2 regions of the Nonomuraea sp. LP-02 genome follow, and region 2 is predicted to be linked to the other one. Evidence: riboswitches for the same ligand, from Rfam matches in the RefSeq annotation. Region 2 holds a riboswitch; the other holds the start of a gene.

Region 1 (10,120 bases), on a different contig from region 2:
AGCCGTACGGTTCCGGCGCGGAGCTGGACCATCGCCTCCAGGTCGGCGGTCGCGGCCTGGATGCGGGTGGCGATGGCGTCGGCGTGCCGCAGCAGGGCCCGCCCGGCCTCGGTGAGCTGGACGCCGCGCGGCCGCCGCAGCACCAGGGGCGTGCCCGCCTGACGCTCCAGGTGGCGCAGGTGCTGGCTGACGGCCGGCTGCGTCCAGCCGAGGGCGCGGGCGGCGCCCGCGATCGACCCGGTACGGGAGATCTCCCGAAAAATCAGCATCCGCTGCACGTCCATGCCATAAGTATGGCTTGGGGGTCAGCCCAAAAGTGCAGGGCTGCCTATGAGCGAGCGTCGTACGGCAGACGGCCCATGCCGGGCAGGAAGCGCCCCACACGGGAGGCGTACTGCCGGTAGGCGGGGCCGTGAACCCGCAGGAGGTACGGCTCCTCGACGGCGCGGACCTGCAGTTCGATCGACACCACGGCCACCAGCAGCGCGACCAGGGATATCGCGTTGGGGACCATGGCGGCCAATCCGGCGGCGGTGACGATCATCGCGGTGAAGATGGGATTGCGCGCGAGGGCGAAGGCGCCGGTGGTGACCAGGGCGGTGGTCTCGCTCTCCGCCACCCCGATGCGCCAGGACGCTCCCATCGAGGTCTGCGCGGCCAGCGTGGCCGCTACCCCGGCCAGGGCCAGCACCGTACCGGCGGCCTGCACGAGCGGCCGGTCGGTGCCGGGCAGTGCCGGAACCCCGGCCAGCCCGGCGATCGGACCGGCCACGCCGGCGACCAGGGCCGCGACGAACAGGATCCGCGCCCACCACTGCAGGCCGCCGCGGGCGAGCCCGGCGCCACGGAAGCCGGCGTCTCCGGTGCGGCGCCACTGGACCCAGCTGCGCAGCCCGAAGGCCAGCAGCGTCCAGACGAGATAAACGATCAGCGCGGTGAGGGCCATGTCATCCTCCTGGCGCGCATATCTGAATAGCTATTCACATGTGCAAGCTAAGAGGTAGTCTTCATGGCGTGTCAAGAGCGTTCAGGGCTACGCGAGCATCCTCTCGGCGATCGTGTCCGGCGCGGCGGCCAGGCGGTGCCTGCGCTTGGGCATGCCGTACGTGGGGTGCGAGGTGGCCCACAGCGACATCGCGAGAATGCCCGCCTTGATCCGCGCGGGCTGCCGGCCGCCCAGGTGCTTCGGCTTCGCCCGCCCTTCGTCGTCGATCAGCTGCAGGATCGCGTCCCTCCGTCCGAGGCTGATGTGGTTGTAGCTGTAGACCAGCTTGGTGTTCGCGATCGTGCGCCCGGTCAGCCGTCCCACGATCGCCTCGATGGCCTGCCGGCCGGTGTAGCCGGCCGACGCGCAGGACATCGGCAGCGGCCGGCCGTTGTCGCCGATGGCGTGGGCGCTGTCACCGATGGCGTAGACGTTCGGGTGCGAGACCGACCGCATGGTGCGATCGACGACGATCTGGCCGTTCTCGGTGACCTCCAGCCCGCCGGCGGCGGCGATGGGGCTGACCGCGAACCCGGCCGTCCACACGGTCGCGTCGGACGCCAGGGCGGTGCCGTCGGCGCACCGCACCCGCGTCGCCTCGACGGCTTCCACGCTGGTGTGCTCCAGGACGGAGAGGCCCAGCCGGTCGCAGGCCCGGCGCAGATGGCCGCGGGCTCCGGCGGAGAGCCGGGAGCCCAGCTCGCCGCGGGCGATGAGCGCCACCGACAGGCCGGGCCGGGACTCGGCGATCTCCGTGGCGGCCTCGATGCCGGTCAACCCGTCACCGACGACCAGCACCCTCGCGCCTTCGCCCAGACCGTCCAGGCGCTCGCGCAGGCGCAGCGCCGACGGCCTGGCGGCGACGTCGAAGGCGTGCTCGGCCGCGCCGGGGACGACGTGGTCGGCGCCGTGACTGCCGAGCGCGTAGACGAGCGTGTCGTAGCCGAGTTCGTCACCGTCAGTGACGGCGACGACCTGGCGCTCGGGGTCGACGGCGGTGACGCGGGCCAGGCGCAGCCGTATCGCCGTGCCCGCGAAGACGTCGGCCAGCCGCGGAGCCTCGATGTCCCGGCCGGCCGCGAGCTGGTGCAGCCGCATGCGCTGGACGAACTCCGGCACGGCGTTGACCACGGTGATCTCGATGTCCTCCGGTGACAGCCGGCGGGCCAGGTTCCCGGCCGTGAACGCCCCGGCATAGCCGGCGCCGAGGACGACGATGCGGTGCTTCATGCGTTCTCCTGACCGAGGGTGCCGTGAGCCTGCGCCGAGAGGTCCTGCCAGTCGGCCCAGGTCTTGAGCCGGTCGGCGTAGACCTGCTGGAGCAGGGGGTAGAAGCCCAGACCGAACAGCACCCGCAGGGGCGGGTTGTCGGAGTCGACGAGCTTGAGCAGCGCCTGGGCCGCGGCGGCCGGGTCACCGGCGGGCTGGTTCCCCGCGAACGCGGCGATGCGCCGGCGAAGGCCGTCGTAGGCCGGGTCGGGCTCGGCCATGTGACCGTTGTTGAGGGGGTCGGGGTTCTTGCCGGAGCGGGTGGCGAAGCCGCCGGGCTCGATCACGGTCACCTTGATGCCGAAGCCGGCGACCTCTTGGGCGAGGGATTCGTTCAGGGCTTCCAGGGCCCATTTGGAGGCGCTGTACGCGCCGCTGAGCGGCATCGCCACGAGCCCGGCGGCCGAGGACAGCTGGATGATGTGTCCCGAGCCCTGCTCGCGCAGGTAGGGCAGCGCGGCCTGGATCACCCGCAGCGCGCCGAACAGGTTGGTCTCCAGCTGGTCGCGCAACTGCTGCTCGGTCGTCTCCTCGACCGCGCCGACCTGGGCGTAGCCGGCGTTGTTCACGATGACGTCGAGGCGGCCGAAGTGCTCCCTGGCCCGCTTCACGCTCTCGATGACGGCGGCCTTGTCGGTGACGTCCATCGCCAGCGGAAGCACCGCCTCGCCGTGGGCGGCGACCAGGTCGTCAAGGCTCGCGGCGGTCCGCGCGGTCGCGGCCACCTTGTCGCCGCGCGACAGTGCGGCCTCGACGAAGGCGCGGCCCAGGCCGCGGGACGAACCGGTGACGAACCAGACCTTGCTCATCATGGTGTTCCGTTCTTTCTGGGATGACGGCCGCTCCGCGACGCGTCCTGACGACCATGCGGCGTCGGCGCCCCGAGTTTTGTGACAGCTCCGGCCATGTGACGTGTGTCACCGCGTACGGGTGTCACACGGCGGCGCGCTCCGACGCCTTGTGCATGGAGCAGGATTTGCGGTGAACAGGCAGGAGCCAGGCATGAACGAGCCCAAGGGAACAACCGAGCCGATCGCTCACGACAGCCGGACGGACCCGGCGACCGAGGGCTTCCTCGCCCACCGCAACCTGCTGTTCACCGTCGCCTACGAGATGCTCGGCTCGGCCGCCGACGCCGAGGACGCCCTGCAGGAGACCTGGCTGCGGTGGGTCAAGGTCGACCTTGAGCAGGTGTCCGACCAGCGCGCCTACCTGGTGCGGATCGTCACCCGGCGCGCGCTGGACCGGCTGCGCAGCATGAAGCGCCGCAAGGAGGAGTACGTCGGCTCGTGGCTGCCCGAGCCGCTGCTCACCACGCCGGACGTGGCCGAGGACGTCGAGCTCGCCGAGAGCGTGTCGATGGCGCTGATGCTCGTCCTGGAGACGTTGTCGCCGACCGAGCGCGCCGTCTTCGTGCTGCGCGAGGTCTTCGACGTCGGCTACGACGAGATCGCGGCCGCCGTCGGCAAGGCCCCGGCGACCGTACGCCAGATCGCCCACCGGGCCCGCCGGCACGTCGACGCCCGGCGGCCTCGCGAGGCGGTCTCCCCCAGTCAGGCCCGGGCGGCTCTGGCGTCGTTCCAGCGCGCGCTCGAAACCAGGGACCTGCAGGGCCTGCTCGACGTGCTCGCCCCTGAGGTCGTCCTGGTGAGCGACGGCGGCGGCGTCAAGCAGGCCGTGCCGCGGCCGGTCATCGGCGCCGGCAAGGTGGCCCGCATGATCGTCAGCGGCCTCGGCAAGGCCCAGGTCACGCTCACCAGCGAGCCGACCGTGGTGAACGGCAACCCGGCACTCCTCCTCCGCATGGACGGCGAGATCGACGGCGTCATAGCGGCCCGTGTCGAGGACGCCCGCATCACCGGCCTCTACTACGTACGCAACCCGCGCAAGCTGACCCGCATCGCCTCCGAGACCCCGCTCACCTTGAGGTAGTCACGGCCGTTCAGAGACAATCATCACCGTGGCCGAGGCAGTCGTGCTGCTCACCGCCTTCGCCGGGCCGCCGGAGCCCTCCCCCTACGGCCTGGCCGTGGCGGCCGGCCAACAGCGGCCCGGTCGCCCCCTGGAGTCACTGCTCGGATCGGCAGATCTGTCTAGATACCCGTCACGCGTTCCGCCACCGTGATGGCGTTGCGGAACAGCATCGCGACCGTGGTGGGGCCCACGCCGCCCACGCGCGGTGTGATCGCGCCCGCTACGCTCTCGACCGACTCGTCGACATCTGGTAGCAGGCGGCGGCCCGCGTAACGGACCCCGCCGCCGACCACGACCGCGCCGGGCCTGACGTGCTCGGGCCGGATGATGCCGGGCACGCCCGCCGCGGCTATGAGAATGTCGGCCCTTCGGGTATGGCACGCCCAGTCGGGCACACCGGTATGGACCACGGTGACGGCGGCGTTGGCAGTCGGACGCTTCTGGCTGAGCAACATGGCAAGCGGCCGTCCAAGGGTGGCGCCACGGCCCAGGATGACGACCTCCCGCCCGGACACAGGGATGTCGTAGTACGCGAGCAGCGCCTCGATGCCCGCCGGCGTGCACGGCAACGGGCCGGGCATGCCGAGGGCCAAGCGGCCCATGTTGAGCGGGTGCATACCGTCGACGTCCTTGTCCGGGTCCATGGCCTGCAGCGCGGCGTCATAGTCGAGGTGCTCGGGCACCGGGTACTGCACCAGCAGTCCATGCACTGCCGGGTCATCGTTGTAGGTCGCGATGGCGGCGTGCAGCTCGGCCTGAGTGGCACCGGCGGGCAGGTGCGTGTGCGGCGAATCGAAGCCGAGCTCGGTGGCCTGACGCTGCTTGATACGGATATATCCGGCACTGGCGTCATCGTCGCCGACGAGGATCGTGGCCAGCGACGGAGTGACGCCCTTCTCGGTGAGTACGGCGGCACGGACGGCCACGTCGTTGAGTACGCTCTCGGCGACCGGGCCGCCGGGCAGCATGCGTGCGCTGGACATGCGTCTCCTCGGGAGTGGTCGCCCAGGCGGTCGGCTTCCACGACGAGCTCCCCGATGGTCGATTCCATCCCTTTGCCGCCAGTCGCGCTCTCTCCAGGATGCCCGGCATTCGAGCAAACTGCGACGGCTCGGTGCTTCCAACGGCATCCGTATCAACGCTGCTGCTTGACGGCTCAGCCCTGCGGGATGTCTTCGGGAGTACTTACCAACAGCCCGCGCGGCCAGCTGATCAGGCGGCCAGGCATTCCTGGTCGATCTCCGGCGGTGATGGGCCACACCTCAGCGACCAGGGCGCGTACCACGTCCATCAGCTCCAGGGCGTTGTGGGCGAACACGCAGTTGTTGCCGAACCCGGGCCACTGGGAGAAACCGTTGTAGGTCTCGACCTTGTTGGTCGCCGCCGTCACCCGGGAGCGCAAGCCCGGATCGGCGAGGTAGCGCAGCCGCCGCATGAGCGTGGCCGAGCTCAGCTGGTTCTCACTGATGGAGATCGCCGCCTGCATCAGATCCCGCCAGCGCCGTTCGATCAGCTCCCAGTCGACCACGTTGCGGCCCCGGTCGCCGTTGCCTGGCCTCCTGGCTGTTCGGCCCGGACGCCCCTCGGCGTCCGGGCGCGGTCAGCCACAGGCCGGTGAACAGGGCGCAGGCCAGCGTCACGGCACCCGCCGTGAGGAAGGCGCTGTTGAGGGCCGATTCGAAGGAGGCGCCGCCGGTCTCCCGCGTGTGGACGATCGCCCCGAGCACCGCCACGCCGAGCACGGCGCCGATCTGCCGGGTGGTGCTGCTGACGCCCGAGGCGAGGCCTCCCTCCTGCGGGCTGACCGCCTGGATGGCGGCCCCGGTCAGCGGCGACATGGCGAGAGCGAACCCGACGCCGACGACCGCCAGCCGCCACCACACGTTCCCGTAGCCGGTGTCGGCGTGGACGAAGCCCAGCGCCAGCAGCCCCAGCCCGGCCAGCGCCAGGCCGACGCCGGCGATGACGCGGAAGCCGTACCTGGCCGCGAACCGGCCCGCGTACGGGCTGACGATCACCATGGCCAGCGTGCCGGGCAGGGTCCGCAGCCCGGCGACCAGGATCGACGTGCCCTGGACATAGACGAAGAACTGGGAGAAGAAGAACGACGAACCCATCAGCGCGAACCCGACCACGACCATCGCCGTGTTGGACGCCGTGAACAGCCGCTGACGGAACAGCCGCAGCGGCAGCATCGGCGTCGGCACCCGACCCTCGACCACGACGAACGCGGCCAGGAGCGCCAGCCCGGCGGCGAAGCTGCCCAGGATCAGCGGCGAGGTCCACCCTCGGGAACCGCCCTCGATCAGGCCGTAGGTCACAGCGCCCACGCCCGCGACGGACAGGACCGTGCCGGGGACGTCGATCGGCGGCGCGCTCGGGTTGCGGGACTCCCGCAGCACGCGCAGCCCGGCCACCAGCAGGACCGCACCGATGGGCACGTTGACCAGGAAGATGGCGGGCCAGCCGAAGGACTCCACCAGGATCCCGCCCGCCAGCGGCCCGGCGGCCAGGCCGATGCCGCTGAACCCGGCCCACAACCCGATCGCCCTGACGCGCTCCTTCGGTGCGGGATACGCGGCGACGAGCAGCGCCAGCGAGGCGGGGCTCAGCGCCGCGGCCCCGACGCCCTGCAGCACCCGCCCGGCGATCAGCCAGCCGATCGAGGGCGCGAGCGAACACACCACCGACGCGACCGTGAACACCACCACCCCGGCCAGGAACACCCGCCTGCGGCCGAACCGGTCGGCGAAGACGCCGCCCGGCAGCAGCAGCATGGCCACCAGCAGCACGTAGGCGTCGACGATCCACTGCAGGCCGGTCAGCCCGGTGTGGAGCCGCTGCTGCATGTCGGGCAGGGCGGCGCCGACGATCGTGTTGTCGAGCAGCACCATGAACTGACCCGCACAGGTCAGGGTGAGCAACGCTCTCACGTACATCTCTCCTAAAAGCAGTTAGTGACTGCGTTAACGTAGACCCTCGCGGACTCTAACGCAAGTCCCAACTGCGTTAGTGTGGACGTATGGATGAGCAGGGGCGGGCCAGGCGGCCCGGCGGGCGCAGCGCCCGGGTCCGCGCGGCGGTGCATCAAGCCGTTACCGAGCTGGTCAGGGAGCGCGGCTACGGACATTTCACGGTCGGCGACATCGCGGCCCGCGCGGGCGTGGCCGACACCAGCCTCTACCGCCGGTGGGGCAACCTTCAGGCCCTGCTCGGCGATGTGCTGCTGACCCGGCTCAACGCGCAGTCGCCGATGCCCGACACCGGCAGCCTGGCCGGCGACCTGCGGACCCACGCCGCCAACGTGGCCCGCGAGGTCACCGGCCCCGACGGCCTGGCGCTGGTGCGGCTGACCCTCGCGCTGTCAGGCGAGGGCCAGCAGGGCCTGCAGGCGCGCGACGAGCTTCTGGCCGACCGCACCAGCCAGCTGCAGGCCCTGCTCGACCGCGCCCGCAACCGCGGCGAGAACCCGCCTGACGTACTGGAGGTGCTGGACCATCTCCTGGCGCCGATCTACATGCGCGTCCTGTTCAACGCGGGGCCGCTCACCCCTGACTACCTCGACGGGCTGGTCGACCGGTTGCTCGCCTGATCCGGTCCGGCGCGGACGCGTGACCGCTCTGCGACCTGGATCAGCGGCATCCATGCATGGCTTCCTTTGATCGTCAGAGTGGGTGGTCAGGGTGTTCCGAACCATCTGGAGAGCGCTTCGCGCAGCGCGGGCGCGGCGCTGTCGGCGGGTTCGTCGATGGTCGCGGCCCAGGCGATGTGCGCGTCCGGGCGGATCAGCAGCATGTCGGCCGGCCGCTCGCCGGTCTTGGCGGTGTGGATGTCGACGCGCCGCCGCCAGTCTCGGGCGGTCTCGTGGAGATCCTCGCGGTCGGCGAGGTCGAGCAGGACGGGCCGGGCGGGATGCAGGAGTTCGGCGACGCTGGTGATGCCCCGATCGGTGTGCAGGGTGAGATCCGGGGCGAACGTGCCGGTCAGCGGGTGATGGCCGGTGCCGGGCATCGGGTGGCGAATGTCCGTGCCGGCGACCAGCGCTCCCATCCGGCGCAACGGTTGTTCGTCGGCGAGCAGTTCGGTGAATACCTCCCGCAGCGCCTCGGCGGCCACATCGTGGCCGCGCCGCAACGCCACCTGAGCCCGGGTGTGCAACATGGTGCGGGCGCCGGCGAGGTGGCGTTCGTCGTGGTAGGTGTCCAGCAGGCCGGCCGGTGCCCAGCCGTGCAGGTCGGCGGCCAGCTTCCAGGCCAGGTTGACCGCGTCCAGCATGCCGGCGTTGATGGCCACGCCGGTGGCCGGGAACAGATGCGCCGCATCCCCGGCCACCATGATGCGCCCGGCCCGGTAGCGTTCGGCCTGGCGGGCTTTGAAGGTGAAGCGGGACAGCCGGGTCGATCCGGCCAGGGGCAGGCGCGCGCCGAGCACGCGGTGGATGCTGTCCTGGAGTTCGGTCAACGTCATCGGGACGTCGTCGTCGTACTCGGTGCTCTCGTCCTCGATCGTGTAGAGGGAGACGCTCGTGGCGCCGGGTGAGGAGCCGAGGCCGAACAGGCCGTGGTCGGTGCGGGTGAAACCGGCGCGGATGGTGCCGTAGCCGGGGACGTCGAGATCGCCGTTGCCGAGTACGGTCACCGTGCCGGGCAGGGTGACCTGGGCCAGCCGGTTGACCTCGGGGTAGACGGTGCCGGGGAAGCCGATGCCGGCCCAGTCACGGACGCGGCTGCGGGCGCCGTCGCAGCCCACCAGGTAGCGGGCGCGCACCCGGTACGGCCCGTCCGGGCCGCGTACGTCCACGATCACCGCGGCGTCGTCCTGGCTGATGCCGGTCACCTCGTGCCCGCGCAGGACGTCCACCTCAAGTTCGGCGGCGCGCTCGTCGAGCAGGCGCTCCAGGTGCTGCTGCGGCAGCGGCAGGGCGTGCAGGGGCGGGTCGGCCATTCGGGTGAAGTCCAGGTGCACGCCGCCGAAGGGGAACCGGGGCGCCGGGGCCGGGCCAGGGCAGGCGGCTTCGAAACGTTCCAGCAGGCCGCGGTAGCGCAGCAGTTCCAAGATCTGCCCGCCCAGACCACCGGCCTTGGGAGTGTCACGGCGGTGCGGGTGCCGCTCCAGCACCAGCGGCCGTACCCCGGCCAGGCGCAGCTCATTCGCCAGCATGAGACCGGTCGGGCCGGCTCCCACAATGATCATGTCAGCGTCCAGCATGGTTCACTCTCCTCGTGGGTCTCGTCGTGTCCTGGCGCGATCTGATCGTCAGCAACATGTTCAAAGGTTCTGGCCTCGGTGTGGCCGGGCCGGGATGGTGAAGCCGCATGTCGTGGTCCCTAGTGCGTGATGTCGGCGACGGTGGAGGTCGGAGTGGTCAGGACGGCGTCGAACGCGTCCAGGACGGGCGTGTGCAGGTAGGCGCTCTGGATCCGGTAGCGGTCAGGGCTTGGAGTGTCGCGAGGCGCCCGGCGGAGGTCGGCGAGGCTCAGCCCGAGGCCGGCGTCGGCGAAGGCGGCTTCGATGCTGCCCGGCTCGGGCGGCTGCAGCGGGACGTCGTCAACGGCGAAGCCGAAACGGGCGTTCTCGTCGGGGCGCATGTCGGCGGTGTGCCCCGTGATGCTGGTCAGGGCGAGGGCGAGGTAGTCGTCGCCGAGCCAGTTGTGCAGGTGCTGGCCCATGGGGAGCCCGGTGAGGTGGCCGTTGAAGGAGACGGACGTCTTTTGGATGTGGGCGTTGTGGGCGGGCAGCACGATGCGGGTGCCGGGGTCGGAGCGTTGCAGGTGCCACAGGACGGACTCGGCCATGTAGACGTCTCGGGCTGAGGTGTCGGCGGTCCAGCCGGTGCCCGCGTACAGGCCGGCCATGGCGCGGAAACCGTAGTCGGCGTGGCAGGCGGCCTCC
Region 2 (10,120 bases):
CTCAGGCTGCTGCACTGGCAGCGGCTAACGCGTACCGGTCGGGCGAGGTCATCCTCGACCGCTACCGGGGACGCGCGGGCATCCCTGAGCCATTGCAAGCCGTCGAGCACTTCGCCCGAGCCCATACGGGAGAGTGCTCCGTCGGCGCGGTGGCCGTGGAATCCTCCAGGACGGACGGCGACGTCACCGAAGCCATCGTGCGAGTGCGCACGAAGCGGCACGGTGACGTACGGTTCCAGGTTGTGGTTGAGCCATCGGCGTTCACGACGCCGTGTGGTACGGCTTGCGCCGAGACGATCATGACCTACCGGCTGGTTTCGCTGGACAGGCTCACGCCTGTGCGGTACGCCACGCCCGCCCTCGCCTGATCAGGGAACATCACGGCTCCTCCTTGCGTTGGAACAGTGACGCCAAAAGCGTCCAATGCGGCTCAATTACCGAAATACCTCTCACGAAGGTGGTTTTCTCATGTCTCAGGTACGTCGGCAGCTCGCCCGCCCGCGCCCCAGCTGGGGTTGGCAGGATGATGCCGCGTGCCGGGGTGAGGACCTCGTGCTCTTCTTCGGCCCCGACGGGGAGCGGCAGCCCGAGCGTGACGTACGTGAGCGGAAGGCCAAGGCGATCTGCGCCCAGTGCCCCGTCCGCAACGAGTGCCTTGACTACGCGCTGTCCCGGCCGGAGAAGTACGGCACGTGGGGCGGTCTCAACGAGGACGAGCGCGCCAGCGAGCGTCGCCGTCGCATGCGCCGCGCGGCCAGCGCCGGCATCTCCGCGGCCTGACACCTCACCCGGCAGCAACACCATCATCGCGTGATCGCGCAGTTGTCCCGATGAACCGGAGCCTGGCGTCCCACGACCAGGCTCCGGCGAACCCGGTCGGGGCAACTGCCTGATCAGGCGCACACGAACCACGAGGAACCCGACGCACGGCGGCCCCCACTAGCCGCCGGGCGCTCGGGTTCTCCTCGTCTTCGGCACCGAACGCGCGCGGCCGGTGACCCCCGATCGGGGGTCACCGGCCGCGCGCGTTAGAGTGCCCGGCATGGCACGGACGAAGCGGACTCCGGTGACGGCCGACGACCTGCTGCGGGTCGTCCATCTGGCCGTCGATCTGCTCGCCGGCGCGCCCGCGGGCGCGTGGGAGCGCAGGGCGGGCTCGCTGGAGTGGACGTGCCGCGAGACCGCCGACCACCTGGCCGACGACCTGTTCGCCTACGCGGCGCAGCTCGGCCCGCGACGCCCGCCGCTGGACGGCTACGTCCCCTTCGCGGTGAGCGCCCGCAGGGAGGGCGCGCCCGTGGAGACCATCCGCACCCGGCCCGAGGCCGGGCCGGAAGGGCTGCTGCAGGTGGTGGAGGCGTGCGGCGGGCTGCTGGCCGCGATGGTGCGCACCGCGCCGCCGGACGTGCTCGCCCATCACGGGTTCGGTGACGCCGATCCCGAGGGCTTCGCCGCGATGGGGCTCGTGGAGACGCTCGTGCACACCCACGACCTGGCCGAGGGGCTCGGCCTGACGTGGGAACCACCCGCGGAGGTGTGCGCGCGGGTGCTCGACCGGCTCTTCCCCGACGCCCCCGAGGACGCCGAGCCGTGGCCGGCGCTGCTGTGGGCGACGGGACGCGCCGAGCTCCCGGGGCGCCCGCGCCGCACGGAGTGGCGCTGGTACAGCGCGCCCCGGGACTGACCGGTAACCCCGGCCTCACACGATGAGGTCGTCGAACTCCCCGTCCTTGGCCCCGAGCACGAACGCGGCGATCTCCGCGGGGGTGTAGACCAGGGCCGGCCCTTCGGGAAAGCGTGAGTTGCGCATGGCGATCTCCCCGTTGGGCAGGGTCGCCACCTCGACGCAGTTGCCGTTGGGGTTGCTCCGCCTGCTCTTGCGCCAGACGACGGGAAGGCGGCCGGCGGGGGTTCCGTTCCGGAACTCGTGCATGGGGGCAGCTCCTCGCGATCTTACGGATGCACGTGCATCCGCGTTTGCGAAAGGACAATACGGCAGCACGAAGACCTCCATATACCGGACGACCAAAAATCCGGTATGGAGTGGATCACAGGGATATCAGCAGGTCATTGAATGAGACGTTCCAGGAAGCGCCGCGTCTCCTTCGGCGTCTCCGCCTGGACGCTGAGCCGGTCCATGACTTCCATGTAGTTGTCGGAGTCGGCAGGTTTGTCCAGGTAGAGGGCGCTGGTGAGCTGCTCCATGTAAACCACGTCGGGCAGCTCCCGCTCCGGGAAGCGCAGGATGCTGAACGGCCCGCCCGCCGCGGCGTGCCCGCCCCGGTCGAACGGCATGACCTGGACGGTGACGTTGCGCTCGGCCGTGACGTCCAGCAGGTGCGCGATCTGGGCCCGCATGATGTCGGGGCCGCCGAGCGTGCGCCGCACCACCGCCTCGTCGATGACCGCCCACAGCGTCAGGCCGCTCTCCAGCCGCCGCTGCCGGGTGGTGCGCAGCGCGACCCGGCGGTCCAGCTCGGCTCTCGTCGCCTTCTCGTGGGCGAGCTCGATGACCGCCCTCGCGTAGCCGGCGGTCTGCAGCAGGCCGGGGACGAACTGGTTCTCGTAGGTGCGGATGCTCGACGCCGCGCCCTCCAGGCCGATGTAGACCTCGAACCACGCGGGCAGCACGTCGCCGTACTTGTGCCACCAGCCAGGGGCGTTGGCCTGCTTGGCGAGGTCGAGGAGCTGCTGGCGCTCGCCGGGGTCGGTGACTCCGTACAGGGTGAGCAGGTCGGCCACGTCACGCTGCTTGAAGCTCACCTGACCGAGCTCCAGCCGGCTGATCTTGGCGTGAGAAGCGCGAATCGAGTATCCGGCGTCCTCGCGCGAGATACCCTTCTCCGTACGGAGCCGGCGAAGCTGGGTTCCGAGCAGGATCCGCAGCACCGTCGGGCTCCCCGGCGCATAGCTGAGAAGCTTCCCCTCCGCGCTCTCTGCGCTCACCGTACCGCTCCTAGATCATCTGCACGTGCAGATGCGATTCGCATCCGTAAACTACGAAAAGTCTTGCATTGGTAAGCGCTCCCCGTAAAGATGGGCATTGGATCACCAGACCGCGCTTCGGGGGCCAGAATGACGACTTTCGACGCTCGGCCGCAAGCCGCCATCGGTGCCCGGCCTCCCGGCTGGCTGTTCTCCATCTTGGTGGACGGCCTCCCCGGTGAGTGTGACGCCGTCTTCCCCTTTCACGAACGGACGGCGCTGGAGCCCGCCTGCGTCGCCACCGCCCGCCGCTTCGTCGACGGGACGCTGGGCTCGTGGGGCGTCGGCGACATCGCCTTCGAGTGCCAGCTCGTGGTCTCCGAGCTCGTGACCAACGCGATCCGGCACGGCGGCGGCGCCGCCCAGCTCCGGCTGCTGACCCACGGCCCCGAGCTCGCCTGCGTCGTGACCGACCACAGCCGCACCGTGCCGGTGGCCGCCACGCCCGACGTGTTCTCCGAGTTCGGGCGCGGGCTGCGGCTGGTCGACGCCCTCTGCAGCGGATGGGGCTGGCTCACGACCGGCACCAGCCGCAAGCTCGTCTGGGCCGTGCTCGCCAACTGATCGCGCGGCCCCGGCTCAGGCCTGCTCCAGCAGGTCCAGCACGTCGGCGTCGGTAAGTTGCTCGAAGTGCACGTACCACTGGCCAACCGCGCGGAAGTCCACCGGCGTGAGCAGCGCCACCACCTCGTCGGCCTCGTGGCGCAACGACTCCACCGTGCCGAGCGCCCCCACCGGCACCGCCAGCGTCACCCTCGCGGGCCCGGCCGCGGCCACCGCCCGCAGCGCCGCCCGCGCCGTGCCGCCCGTGGCCAGGCCGTCGTCCACGACGATCACCTCGCGGCCCGCCAGCGCGGGCAGCGGCCGGTCGCCACGGTAGACGCGCACCCGGCGGGCCAGCTCGCGCCGCTCCTGCTCCACCACGTCCGCGACCGACTCGGGCGTCATGCCGAGCCGGCGCAGCAAGGTCCGGTCGAACACCGGCTCGCCACCCTCGGCGACGGCGCCGACGCCCAGCTCGGGCTGCCGCGGATAGCCGATCTTCCTGGTCACGAGCACGTCCAGGGGCACGCCGAGCCGGCGCGCGATGGGGGCCGCCACCGCCACGCCGCCGCGCGGCAGCGCCAGCACCACGGGATCGTGGACGTCCAGCAGCCGCTCGGCCAGACGCCTGCCGGCCTCGGCCCGGTCCGCGAAGAGCTCCATGCTCTCTGCCCTACCCACCAGCCCCCGTCCCTCGCCCCTCCGGCCCTGGTCAAGGCCGGGAGGGCGGCGGAACGTCCGGCGTCAGGGCCGGCTACGGCCGGAGCGGCGCATCTCCTTCGTGATGATCTTCCACTTGTTCTGCTGCTCCTTGCGCAGCCGCGCGTCCGTCCTGGACGCCATCCAGGCCGCCTCCCGCTGCAGCTTGCGCCAGCTCTCCAGGCGCCGCTCCGGCAGCTCGCCGCTCTCCAAGGCGGCCACGACCGCGCAGCCCGGCTCGCCGTCGTGCCCGCAGTCGCCGAACCTGCACCGCTCAGCCAGCTCCTCGATGTCGGAGAAGACGAGGTCGACGCCCTGGTTCATGTCGTACAGGCCGATCCTGCGGATGCCCGGCGTGTCGATGACGATGCCGCCGCCGGTCAGCGGGATCAGCTCCCGGTGCACGGTGGTGTGCCGGCCGCGCCCGTCGGCGGCGCGTACCTGCTGGGTTTCCATGACCTCCGCGCCGGCCAGCGCGTTGACCAGGGTGGACTTGCCGGCCCCGGACGGGCCGAGGATGACCGCAGTGCGGGAGCCGCCGAGGTAGGAGCCAACCAGCTCGACCCCCTCGCCGCGGAGCGACGAGACGGCGTGCACGTCCACGCCGGGCGCGGCCGTGCGGACGTCGGCGAGCAGGTCGTCCAGGCCGTCGTCGAACAGGTCGGACTTGGTGACGAGCACGACCGGCGTGCCGCCGGACTCCCAGGCGAGCGCGACCAGCCGCTCGATACGGCCGAGGTCGGCGAAGTCGGTGGAGTGCATGGACGGCTCGGCGACGAAGACCACGTCCACGTTGGCGGCGAGCACCTGGCCCTGGCCGTCGCCGGACAGGCCACCGATCGAGTCGCGGCTCACGCCGCCACGGACGAAGGCGGTGCTGCGCGGCAGCACCGCGTCGAGCTCGTAGCGGCCCTCGGGCAGCAGCCGCAGCGCCGCCCAGTCGCCGACGCAGGGCAGCGCGACCGGGTCGGCCGCCGAGGCCCGGCGTACGGGCGCGGAGTAGCGGACGTGGTGCTGGCCGTCGGCCGCGATCACCTCGGCGGCGCCGCGGTCGACCCTGGCCACGCGGGCGGGGACGGTGCCGTCGGGCAGCTCGGCGGCGCGCGAATCGGTCCAGCCGAGCAGGGAAAGGTCAAAAGAAGACACTGGAGTGAGAACCTTTGATCGAGAAGGAAGAGAAGAGCCGGGGCGGCGTCAGCCGCGCACCCGGAGGTGGACGGACGGAACGCGGAACAGGGCGACCCGCATGGTCCTCACCTCCTCGATCGTTCGAACGGGACGACTCTACGCATCCCGCTTCCCGCAGGCAAACCTTTTTGGTCTGGCGTTTCGTTGAACCGCGCCAGGCCGGCTCCCCGTACCTCCTCGCGACGGACACGAGAAAGGGGAGCACATGCGGACGAGCACGTACCCCCCGCCCTCGGCCGACGGAGCCACCGCGCAGGGCAAGCCGCGCGCACGCCACTGGATCCGGCGCGTGCGACCGGAGCACGAGGTGCCCGACGACGAGGTGGCCGTGTCCGCGCTCTACCGGGAGTATCACGGCCCCCTGATGGGCTTCGTGATCCGGCTGACGGCGGGCGATCGGCAATGGGCGGAGGACGTGGTGCAGGAGACCATGATCCGGGCCTGGCGCAGCGCCGAGCGGCTCGATCCCGACGCGGTCTCGCTGATGCCCTGGCTCGCCACGGTGGCCAGGCGGATCGTGATCGACGACCGGCGCCGCAGGGACGCACGCCCGCGGGAGTCGGGCGACGGGCCGCTGGAGAGCATGCCCGTTCCTGACGAGATGGAGGGGCTGCTGCACCAGGTGGTCGTGACAGAGGCGCTGAAGGCGCTGTCGCCGGCCCACCGCGAGATCCTCAACGAGACGATCCTGCGGGACCGGTCGGTGAACGACGCCGCCGCGGCGCTCGGCATCCCGGTGGGCACCGTCAAGTCCCGCGTGTACTACGCCGTGCGCGCGCTGCGGATCGCGCTGGAGGAGAGGGGGGTGACGGCATGACGGCGGGAGTCGAGCACACGGACGTGGGCGTGTACGCGCTCGGCCTGCTCGAAGAGGAGGACAAAGCGGCGTTCGAGACCCATCTCCTGCACTGCGGCGGCTGCCGGGCCGAGCTCTCCGACCTGGCGGGGGTCGCCAGCGCGCTGGACGGCCTCGGGCCCGTGCGCGACCTGTTCCCGTCCGGCGACGACTCCGCGGCCGGCCCGGCCATCGACCTGATGCGCCGGAAAAGGGCCGCCGACCGGCGGACGCGCAGGGGGACGTTCATCATCGGGATGGCCGCCGCGGTCACGCTGGTGGCCGGCGGGCTGACCGTCGGCACGCAGCTCGCCGGGGGCAGCACCGCCCAGCTCGCGCGGGACCACTCCGGTCACGCCAGCCACATGGGCCCGGCCGAGCAGTTCTACGCCGACGGGCGGCCCATCGAGGGCAAGGGCGTGGACGGCGTCACCGGCGGGCTCGTGGTCGAGTCCAAGGGCTGGGGCACGCACGCCGCGCTCAGGCTGGCCGGCGTCAAAGGGCCGCTCCAGTGCGAGCTGGTCTCGGTCGGCCGGGCGGGCGAGCGGCGGGTGATGACCGGCTGGGCCGTGCCCACGGCCGGGTACGGAGTGCCGGGTTCGCCCGATCCGCTCTACATGCACGGTGGCAGCGCCACACCGTTGAAGGAGATCGACCACTTCGAGGTGGTGACCTCGACGGGCAAGCGGCTGCTGACCGTCCGGGTCTGAACGCGGGGGTTGTCCATGTCCGTACGAAGGTCAGCCGTTTCCTGCCTGATGCTGGCCGCCGCGCTGCTGACCGCGCCCGCGCCCGCCTCGGCGGACGACGGTCCTGCGGATCAGCGGGGACGAGATCGCCTTCGCCGCCCGCTGGAACGGCGTGCTGAACGGCCCGGACCAGGCCACCCTCACCGCGGCGACGACCCCGCAGGGACGGGCGACCTGGTGGCTGCAGCCCGCGGGCGCCGCCCTCGCGTACGCCGCGTCCTGGTCCGGCGCCCCCACGCCCGTGACCGGCGGTCTGGTGGCGCGCGAGGGCGTCACCAGACCGGCCGTGGCGACCCTGTTCGCGGGCGCCCTGCCGGAGAACGTGACCGGCGTCTCGGGGGTGACGCCGGTCCCGCCCGAGGTCCTGCGGCGGATCGCCGCCGCCCCCGCCCGCTACGAGGGGGCGCGGCCGAGGGGCTGCTCGCGCGGGCCGTACAGGTCCTGCGGGTCAACACCACGGGCGGCACGCCCCCGGCGGGGCCGTGCGAGCCCGGGACGGAGGTCAGGGCGCCCTACGGCGCCGACTACGTCTTCCTGAGCTGAGGCCCGGCGGGGGGCGACTCGGTCCCGTCCCCCGCCGGCCGTCCCCGGCCGCGTGGCGCTCCCCGGAGCATCGCGCGGCCACCGCGAGCGGGGCGATCCGGCCTGCTCCGCTCGCGCCGGGCGCCCCGCCGCACACGGAGCCCGTGCGGCGGGGCGTTCGCGGCTTGTTACAGGCCGGGTTTACAGGCCGGGGGCCGGGAACTGCGAGGTGAGCTCGCTGACCTCGCGGTGGACGCGGGCGATGACGTCCTCGGCGTCGCCCTTGGCGAGGGCGGTGACGACCTCGTCCATCCAGGCGCCGATCTGCCGCATCTCGGCCTCGCCCATGCCGCGCGAGGTGACCGACGGCGTGCCGATGCGGATGCCCGACGGGTCGAACGGCTTGCGCGGGTCGAACGGCACCGTGTTGTAGTTGGTCTCCAGCCCGGCCCGGTCGAGCGCCTGGGCGGCCGGCTTGCCGCCGATGCCCTTGGGCGTGAGGTCGAGCAGGATGAGGTGGTTGTCGGTGCCGCCGGAGACGAGGTCGAACCCGCGGCTGGCCAGCTCGTCGGCCAGGGCCTTGGCGTTGGCGACGATCTGGTGGGCGTAGTCGCGGAAGGCCGGCTGGGCGGCCTCGTGCAGCGCGACGGCGATGGCGGCGGTGGTGTGGTTGTGCGGGCCGCCCTGGAGGCCGGGGAAGACGGCCTTGTTGAGCGCCGTGGCGTGCTCGTCGCTGGTCGCCATGAGCATGGCGCCCCGCGGGCCGCGCAGCGTCTTGTGCGTGGTGGTGGAGATCACGTCGGCGTGGCCCACCGGGGAGGGGTGGGCGCCGCCCGCGACGAGGCCGGCGATGTGCGCGATGTCGGCCGCCAGCACGGCGCCGACCTCGCGGGCGATGGCCGCGAAGCCCTCGAAGTCGATGGTGCGCGGGATGGCGGTGCCGCCGCAGAAGATGAGCTTGGGCCGGTGCTCCAGGGCGAGCTCGCGGACCTCGTCGAGGTCGATGCGGCCGGTGTCCTTGCGCACGCCGTAGCGGACGGAGTTGAACCACTTGCCGGTGGCCGAGACCGACCAGCCGTGGGTGAGGTGGCCGCCGAAGGGCAGGCCCATGCCCATCACGGTGTCGCCCGGCTGCAGGAACGCCAGGTAGATGGCGAGGTTGGCGGGCGAGCCCGAGTAGGGCTGGACGTTGGCGTGGTTGACCCCGAACAGCGACTTGGCGCGATCGATGGCCAGCGTCTCGATCTGGTCGATGACCTGCTGGCCCTCGTAGTAACGCTTGCCCGCGTAGCCCTCGGAGTATTTGTTGGTCAGGACGGTGCCGGTGGCCTCCAGCACGGCCTTGGAGACGTAGTTCTCCGAGGCGATCAGCTTGACCGTGTCGGCCTGACGGCGCTCCTCGGCCTTGATGAGGTCGGCGATCTGCGGGTCGACGCTAGCGAGAGAACCCATGACTCCCCTGTCATCGTTGACGACTGCGAAGACCCAGGCGCCCGGCCTCCGCTCCTTTCGCTCCCTGGTGGTCGATCCCACCCAATGCGCCAGTCGCGTCTCGCTGTAGACGATAGCGGATGCGGCGGTGGGCTTTCCCCGCTCCTATCAGCGCATCCGCCCCGCTCGTACGGTCACGCCGGCGTGATCGGGACGTCGCGCAGGACGCCGAGCACCCTGAGGTCGACGTCGACCTTGTCCACGTCCTCGGGGACGTTCTCGAAGATCGCGTACATGCGCATCCGATCCCCGCCGCCGAACGACGCGGCCCCCATCTCGGTGCACTGGCAGGAGCCGATCTTGCGGGCGGGGTGGATCGGTTCCGCGACGCCGGGCGGGATGAGGTTGACCGCCGAGACGGAGAAGTCGAGCGCGCCGTTGCCGAGCCGGGTCAGCGCGTCGATCCGCACGCCGAGCCTGCTGCCCGCGGCGTCGAGGGTGGCCGCCACGGTGGGCTCGCCGGACCCGCCTCCCCGTTCCTCCCAGGGACGGAGCACCGCGAGCGTGGCGGCCACGCCGAGCACGGCCGCGGCGACGCCGACCAGGACGGTCGGCAGCAGGCGCCGCCCGGCCGGAGGGGGCGGCGGGGCCTGCCGCGTGGACGGGGTGACGACGGGCGTCCAGGTCTCGGAGACCGCCCTGGTGACGGCGTCCACCGGCACCGCCGAGCGCCCCATGAGCAGGTCCATGAGCTGCTGGGCGCTCGGCCGCCTGGCCGGGTCCTTGTCGAGCGCCCGCTCCACGAGCGGCCGGATGCGCTCGTCCAGCCCGTCCAGCGCGGGGGCATGGTGGATCACCCGGTAGACGACCTCCGCCACCCCGCCGGTGCCGAACGGCGGGCGGCCGGTGCCCGCGTACGCGACCAGCGAGCCCCAGGAGAAGACGTCGCTCGCGGGCGTGGCCTGCTCGCCTCTCGCCTGCTCGGGCGACATGTACGCGGGCGTCCCCATGCCCTGGGCCACGGTCGCGGGCGCGTCCCCGGAGGGCTCGGCGAGCTGGGCGATGCCGAAGTCGATGACCCGGGGCCCGACCGGGCTGAGCAGCACGTTCGACGGCTTGAGATCGCGGTGCACGACGCCCGCCTGGTGGATGGCGGTCAGCGCGGTGG

The links. A riboswitch is a leader RNA that binds a small molecule or an ion and turns the genes downstream of it on or off. The one in region 2 is predicted to bind ZMP and ZTP.
Region 1: another riboswitch for ZMP and ZTP. It lies ahead of SMD20_RS44020 (bifunctional 5,10-methylenetetrahydrofolate dehydrogenase/5,10-methenyltetrahydrofolate cyclohydrolase); the one in region 2 lies ahead of glyA (serine hydroxymethyltransferase).

Annotation. Positions count from the first base shown of each region.
Region 1 covers NZ_JAXCLK010000002.1:147,770-157,889, reverse strand. Annotated here, with positions in the region: gene SMD20_RS44045 (LysR family transcriptional regulator) at 1-284, opposite strand, end outside; gene SMD20_RS44040 (methyltransferase family protein) at 329-946, opposite strand; gene SMD20_RS44035 (NAD(P)/FAD-dependent oxidoreductase) at 1,034-2,215, opposite strand; gene SMD20_RS44030 (SDR family NAD(P)-dependent oxidoreductase) at 2,212-3,066, opposite strand; gene SMD20_RS44025 (RNA polymerase sigma-70 factor) at 3,257-4,186, shown strand; gene SMD20_RS44020 (bifunctional 5,10-methylenetetrahydrofolate dehydrogenase/5,10-methenyltetrahydrofolate cyclohydrolase) at 4,348-5,211, opposite strand; ZMP/ZTP riboswitch at 5,225-5,307, opposite strand; partial or broken gene SMD20_RS44015 (Tn3 family transposase) at 5,466-5,774, opposite strand; gene SMD20_RS44010 (MFS transporter) at 5,689-7,167, opposite strand; gene SMD20_RS44005 (TetR/AcrR family transcriptional regulator) at 7,251-7,820, shown strand; gene SMD20_RS44000 (FAD-dependent monooxygenase) at 7,907-9,436, opposite strand; gene SMD20_RS43995 (erythromycin esterase family protein) at 9,556-10,120, opposite strand, start outside.
Region 2 covers NZ_JAXCLK010000001.1:280,256-290,375, reverse strand. Annotated here, with positions in the region: gene SMD20_RS01370 (sucrase ferredoxin) at 1-368, shown strand, start outside; gene SMD20_RS01365 (WhiB family transcriptional regulator) at 469-780, shown strand; gene SMD20_RS01360 (maleylpyruvate isomerase N-terminal domain-containing protein) at 1,043-1,684, shown strand; gene SMD20_RS01355 (DUF397 domain-containing protein) at 1,700-1,933, opposite strand; gene SMD20_RS01350 (helix-turn-helix domain-containing protein) at 2,068-2,946, opposite strand; gene SMD20_RS01345 (ATP-binding protein) at 3,076-3,549, shown strand; gene SMD20_RS01340 (phosphoribosyltransferase) at 3,565-4,191, opposite strand; gene rsgA (ribosome small subunit-dependent GTPase A) at 4,273-5,373, opposite strand; gene SMD20_RS01330 (sigma-70 family RNA polymerase sigma factor) at 5,621-6,232, shown strand; gene SMD20_RS01325 (anti-sigma factor family protein) at 6,229-6,960, shown strand; gene SMD20_RS01320 (DUF3455 domain-containing protein) at 6,976-7,542, shown strand; gene glyA (serine hydroxymethyltransferase) at 7,723-8,973, opposite strand; ZMP/ZTP riboswitch at 8,998-9,080, opposite strand; gene SMD20_RS01310 (serine/threonine-protein kinase) at 9,147-10,120, opposite strand, start outside.